Regions from separate parts of the Massilia sp. TSP1-1-2 genome, predicted to be linked through region 1. Evidence: predicted binding sites of a transcription regulator. Region 1 holds the regulator's gene; each other region holds the start of a gene.
What was found. The regulator sigma-54, encoded in region 1, starts transcription at its own class of promoters, with help from an activator protein. The targets are predictions, from matches to a motif close to TGGCANGNAANCTGCTTT.

Region 1 (2,199 bases):
CTGGCCACCAATCCGCGCTTTGTGCTGCTCGACGAACCGTTCGCCGGGGTCGATCCGATCGCCGTGATCGAGATCCAGCGCATCGTGCGGTTCCTGAAGGAGCGCGACATCGGCGTTTTGATCACCGACCACAATGTGCGCGAAACGCTCGGCATTTGCGACCGTGCCTACATCATCAACCAGGGTGCGGTGCTGGCCTCTGGCCGTCCGGACGACATCATCGCAGACGAATCGGTACGCCGCGTTTATCTGGGTGAGCACTTCCGGATGTAAGCAGGTCAAACCGATGAAACAATCCCTGCAACTACGCACCTCGCAGCACCTTGCGCTCACGCCGCAGCTGCAGCAGTCGATCCGCCTGCTGCAGTTGTCCACGCTCGAACTGCACCAGGAACTCGAACAGCTCCTGACCGACAATCCGCTGCTCGAACGGCTTGACGATCCGCTCGACCATTCGGTGCGCCTGCTGGCCGACGGCGCCATCGGCAGCAGCGCCACGCCGGCCGAGGCGCCGCCCGAACCGGGCGCGCAGGATGCACCGGCGCCGGCCGAAGGCCAAAGCGCCGATGCACCCGAGGGGGAAGCTGCCAGCAACAACGACAACAACAACGACAACGACGGCGAGTGGGGTGACCTGGGCCGCGCCAAGAGCAGCGACGACGAAGATTCGCGCCCGCAGCTCGAGGGCAGCGCGACCACCCTGCGCGAGCATCTGATGGAACAGATGCGCGTGCTGGTGCTCGAAGTGCGCGACCGCGCGCTGGTCGAACTGATCGTCGACGCGCTCGACGACAACGGCTACCTGACCGAGACGCTGGAAGAAATCCATGCGCGCATGCCCGAAGAACTCGAGATCGATTTCGATGAATTCAAGACCGCGCTGTCGCTGCTGCAAAGTTTTGATCCGGTCGGCGTGGGCGCGCGCAATGCGTCCGAGTGCCTGGCGCTGCAGATTCGCGCCATGCGCGGCGTGCCGCTGGTGACGCGCCGCATGGCGCTGGCCATCGTCGAAAAGCACCTGACCTGGTTCGCCCAGCGTGAATTCAACAAGCTGAAAAAAGCGCTCGACTGCGACGACGAAGACTTGCGCGAGGCGCAGACCATCATCCGCCGCTGCAATCCGCACCCGGGCGCCGTGTTCGCCTCCGATGTGTCGGACTTCGTGGTCCCGGACGTGATTGTGCGCAAGGCCAAGGGCGGCTGGTCGGTCTCGCTCAACAACGACGTGATGCCGCGCCTGCGCGTGAACAATATGTACGCGAGCCTGCTCAAGCAGGGCAAGGGCGAAGGCCAGATGGGCGCCCAGTTGCAGGAAGCGAAGTGGCTGATCAAAAACATGCGCCAGCGCTTCGACACCATCTTGCGTGTCTCCGAGGCTATTGTTGAGCGCCAGCGCAATTTCTTCAGCCATGGCGCGGTAGCCATGCGTCCCCTTGTGCTGCGCGAAATAGCTGATACACTTGGTCTACACGAGAGTACTATTTCTCGTGTAACAACTCAGAAATTCATGCTGACCCCGCATGGCATGTTTGAGTTGAAATACTTTTTCGGTAGCCATGTCGCCACCGAAGCGGGGGGAGAAGCATCTTCCACGGCGATTCGTGCACTCATCGTGCAATTGACAGGAGCAGAAGACCCTAAAAATCCATTATCCGATAGTAAGATTGCGGACATGCTGGGGGAACAGGGTATGGTCATCGCTCGCCGCACCGTTGCCAAGTACCGCGAAGCGCTCAAAATCCCGCCCGTCAGCCTCAGGAAGTGTCTGTAATCGGCATTTTTATGCCGTTCCTCTGCGCGCCGCGCACGAACGGAAAGTGACACCATTATTAGGAGTGTGTATGAATCTCACAATTAGCGGACATCATCTCGAAGTGACCCCAGCCATCCGTGAATACGTACAAACCAAGCTCGAGCGCGTCAAGCGCCATTTCGATCACGTGATTGATATTGCCGTGATCCTCACCGTGGATAACCTGACTGAAAAAGAAAAACGACAAAAGGCTGAAATCAACCTTCGCCTGTCGGGCAAGACCGTGTATGTAGAAAGCCTGTCGCATGACCTGTACGCCGCTATCGACACCCTGATCGACAAGCTCGACCGTCAAGTCATGAAGTACAAGGACAAGGTCCAGGACCATAATCACCAGGCCATCAAGCACCTGCCTGAAGAAGAACTCCCTGAAGCCATCTAAGGCC
Region 2 (2,199 bases), on a different contig from region 1:
CGAACGACGCCATCAGGCGGTCGGCGATCATGCGGGCGCCGGGCACGTTGTGGTCATCTTTTTCAGGCAGCACGCAGCCCAGTACCGATACGCCGGTGCGCATCACATCCATCGGGTGGGCCGACGCCGGCAGCGCCTCGAGCGCCGACTTGACCGCCTGCGGCAGGCCGCGCATCGACTTCAGGTGCGCCTTGTAGCCCTTCAGTTCAGCCTTGGTCGGCAGTTTGCCGTGCACCAGCAGGTAGGCGATTTCTTCGAACTCGCTGTTGGTGGCGACGTCGAGAATGTCGTAGCCGCGGTAGTGCAGATCGTTGCCGGTTTTGCCGACCGAGCACAGCGCGGTGTTGCCCGCGGTGACGCCGGAAAGGGCGACCGATTTTTTTGGCTTGAAGGGGGTTGCTTGTACATCGCTCATGCTGGAGTCTCCTGGAATAGTTGGTTTATTTTTTCTGGGCTGCGAACAGCGCGTCGAGCTTTTGCTCGAAATCGTGATAGTTGATGCGCTCGTACAGTTCCATGCGGGTCTGCATGGTGTCGACCACGTTCTTTTGCGTGCCGTCGCGGCGAATCGCGCCGTAGACGTTTTCGGCCGCCTTGTTCATGGCGCGAAAGGCCGACAGCGGGTACAGCACCAGGCCGACGTCGGCGCCTTTGAGTTCGTCCACCGTGAACAGCGGGGTCGCGCCGAACTCGGTGATGTTGGCCAGCACCGGCACCTTGACCGCTTTCGCAAACGTGGCGTACATGGCCAGGTCGGTGATCGCTTCCGGGAAGATCATGTCGGCGCCCGCTTCCACGCAGGCGATGGCGCGCTCCATGGCCGACTCCAGGCCTTCGACGGCCAGCGCATCGGTGCGCGCCATGATGACGAAACTGTCGTCGGTGCGCGCATCCACTGCCGCCTTGATGCGGTCAACCATCTCCTGCTTGCTGACGATTTCCTTGCCCGGACGGTGGCCGCAGCGCTTGGCGCCGACCTGGTCTTCGATGTGGATGGCGCCGGCGCCGGCCTTGATCATCGAGCGCACCGTGCGCGCCACGTTGAAGGCGGACGAGCCGAAGCCGGTGTCGACGTCCACCAGCAGCGGCAGGTCGCACACGTCGGTAATGCGGCGCACGTCGGTCAGCACGTCGTCCAGGTTGGAGATGCCCAGGTCCGGCAGGCCGAGCGAGCCGGCGGCCACGCCGCCGCCGGACAGGTAAATAGCGCGAAAACCGGCGCGCTTGGCCAGCAAGGCGTGGTTGGCGTTGATGGCGCCGACCACTTGTAAGGGCAACTCTTCTTGAACAGCTTTGCGAAATGCCGCGCCTGCGGAAACTTGGGCCATGATTGTCCTTTAGTGTTGCGTGGTCGATTGAACGAGATAGCACCTACACCGCAAAAGGCGTGCCACAGGTACGAGAACGGGGTGAGTCCTTGTGAATCAAGCACTTGGGTAGCTTGCGTTTCTCCACAAGCAAACAAATGAAACAAAATATTGCATTGCCAGTGGAACATTGAAACACAAATGAAACACCATTTGAAACATGGACTACAATAAGGATATGAGCTACCAGAACCGCCCTGCCCCCGATTCGCCCGACAAACCCGTCATCTGGACGGTATCGGTGTCCCGTCTGGCCGATCTGTTTCGCGACATCACGCTTGAATACGACCACCTGGCGACCATCGAACCGGTGAACCTGGGCTTTGACGAGGCGGCGCGCGCGATCCGCGAACGGGTCGCCACCGAACGCTGCGACGTGGTGATCGCGGCAGGTTCAAACGCGGCCTATCTCAAGGGCCGCGTCTCGGTGCCGCTGGTGATCGCCAAGGCCAGCGGCTTTGATTTCATGCAGGCGCTGGCGCGCGCGCGGCGCGTGTCGGACCGCATCGGCGTCGTCACTTACCAGCAGCAACTGCCCGAACTGGCGGAGTTCGCCGCGACCTTTGGCGTGGCCATCGCCCAGCGCACCTACGTGACCGAGGAAGACGCGCGCGCCCAGATCAATGAACTGAAAGCTGCCGGCATCCAGGCCGTCGTGGGCGCGGGCCTGATCACCGATTTGGCCGAAGAAGCGGGACTGACCGGCGTTTTCGTCTACTCGGCCGCGTCGATCCGCCAGGCCTTTGACGATGCGCTGGAACTGGCGCGCCTGACGCACCTGGAATCGATTCGCGGGCGCCGCTTGGTGGTGGCCGACACGCTGCGCGCCAAG
Region 3 (2,199 bases), on a different contig from region 1:
TCAAGCATCTGGGCCACATGCACGTTGTCGAGCTGGACCGCGACCTGGTGGCGCGCCTGCAGCAGCAGTTCCCGGCCGAGAAGCTGACCATCCACTCGGGCGACGCGCTCAAGTTCGACTACGGCCTGATTCCCGTACCGGCGGGGCAAAAGTTGCGCGTGGTGGGCAACCTGCCGTACAACATCTCGAGCCCGCTGTTGTTTCACCTGGCGGACTTTGCGCACCTGATCGAAGACCAGTACTTCATGCTGCAAAAGGAAGTGGTCGAACGCATGGTGGCCGCGCCGGGCAGCAAGACGTACGGGCGGCTGTCGGTGATGCTGCAGTGGCGCTACGACATGACGTTGATGTTCATCGTGCCGCCCACCGCGTTCGATCCGCCGCCGCAGGTGGAGTCGGCCGTCGTGCGCATGATCCCGGTCGCGACCCGCATGGCGTGCGACGGACCCACGCTGGCGGCGGTGGTGATGAAAGCTTTCTCGCAGCGCCGCAAGGTGATCCGCAACTGCCTGGCCGGGATGTTCACCGAGCAGCAGCTGACGGACTGCGGCGTCGATCCGTCGACCCGGCCCGAGACGGTGGCTCTGGCGCAGTACGTGGCGCTGGCGAACCTGCTCAAGCCGGTGCAACCTGCACCTTAGTCGCAGCGCGGGCGATAAAAAAACCCCATGGTCCTTGGCGGGCCATGGGGTTTTTTGTCGCGGCGCGCAAGCGCCGGCCTTGCGTTCTGCTTACTTACTTACTTACTTGCGGCGACGGCGGGCAGCAATGGCGAACAGACCCAGGCCCAGCAAGGCCAGCGATCCCGGTTCCGGTACTGCTTGCACGTTGACGTTGTCCAGAACGCCGTCGAGCCAGACGGTGTCGTTGCCGGCAATGTCTGAAAAGCGCAGGGTGGTCGTGGCGCCGTTGGCAACAAAATCAAAGGTGTACGACGCCAGTGGACCTGCCGACGCGCCGACCGCCGTCATCGACGACAGCAGGGCAACGCCGTCGTTGCCGAGGGCCGACGCGCGCAGCGATTGACCGCAGCTGTACGCGCCGCAGTTGCTCGCGCCAAAGTCGAACTTGACCACGTAGGTGGCGCCGCTGTTGGTGGCAAAGCTTTGCGCAAGCGTGCCGTTCGGGGCTTGGTCGCCTGCATTGAACGCCACTGCAAAGTTACCGTTCTGGGCACTGCTGCCCGCGCCGAACCAGAAGGCGCCGCCGACCTGGTAAGCCTGCGCCACATTGCCGGTGGTGGTCCAGCCGGCAAGGCCGGCTTCAAAGTCGCCGTTCACGATCGGTGCGGCGGTCGCGCCAACGGCAGCGGTAAGGCTCAGAGCGGCGAACAGACTTTTCAACAACATGTGATGCTCCAGGATAGATAAAGATAATTTACTATAAGCAATTAACGTGCCGGTTAAAAATTGTTTCGAAAAATCAACGGCTTGGGCCAAGCGGCAATAATTTGCCGGTCCCATATGTAAAGTTTTCCGACAGCATCCCGCGTCTCGGCCAGCCTGCGGCAGGCAGCCGCGCGTGCGCAGCTGCGTTTCATCAGCCCGTAACATAGCCTTGTCAGACTCCCGGTTTTCAACTCCGGGACTGACAACATGTTACGCAATGGACTTCTCATCGCCGCCGTCGGCGCGGCAACCGCAGCCCTGCTGGGCGCCTGTTCGCCAAACGATGCACCCCAGGCCCCGCCTGTCGCCGTCGCTCCCCCCAAGAATGTCATCTTCTTCCTCGGCGACGGCATGGGCATGACGACCATGACGGCCGCGCGCATCTACGCCGTGGGCGAAGATGGCGAGCTGACCATGGACACGCTGCCGGAAACCGCCTTCGTCAAGACGTTCTCGAACGACGCCCAGGTCACCGACAGCGCCCCGTCGATGGCCGCCTACATGACCGGCGTGAAGATGAACAATGAAGTGCTGTCGATGTCGGCCGACACGCTCGCGCTGGACCCGCTGCCTGACGCCAACGGCAACAAACTGACGAACAACTGCGGCAGCAAGAACGGCACGCCCGTGACCACGCTGCTCGAACTGGCCAAGGCCAAGGGCTTGTCGACCGGCGTGGTGAGCACCGCGCGCGTGACCCACGCCACGCCGGCGGCGACCTATGCGCATATTTGCCACCGCGACCTGGAAAACGATATCGCCGCCGCTGCCGTTCCCGGCGGGACCGGCTACAACGCCGCGCTCGGCAGCA

Region 2: prpB (methylisocitrate lyase) is a predicted target of sigma-54. The motif match lies at 1,376-1,393, and genes of this name have one in related genera.
Region 3: ACP7BV_RS10675 (PEP-CTERM sorting domain-containing protein) is a predicted target of sigma-54. The motif match lies at 1,384-1,401, and genes of this name have one in related genera.

The regions. Positions count from the first base shown of each region.
Region 1 is NZ_JAFCTU010000008.1:11,544-13,742, forward strand. It holds gene lptB (LPS export ABC transporter ATP-binding protein) at 1-273, shown strand, start outside; gene ACP7BV_RS08770 (RNA polymerase factor sigma-54) at 287-1,771, shown strand; gene hpf (ribosome hibernation-promoting factor, HPF/YfiA family) at 1,842-2,195, shown strand.
Region 2 is NZ_JAFCTU010000001.1:329,182-331,380, reverse strand. It holds gene prpC (bifunctional 2-methylcitrate synthase/citrate synthase) at 1-415, opposite strand, end outside; gene prpB (methylisocitrate lyase) at 441-1,328, opposite strand; gene prpR (propionate catabolism operon regulatory protein PrpR) at 1,546-2,199, shown strand, end outside.
Region 3 is NZ_JAFCTU010000010.1:36,143-38,341, reverse strand. It holds gene rsmA (16S rRNA (adenine(1518)-N(6)/adenine(1519)-N(6))-dimethyltransferase RsmA) at 1-641, shown strand, start outside; gene ACP7BV_RS10675 (PEP-CTERM sorting domain-containing protein) at 744-1,349, opposite strand; gene ACP7BV_RS10670 (alkaline phosphatase) at 1,596-2,199, shown strand, end outside.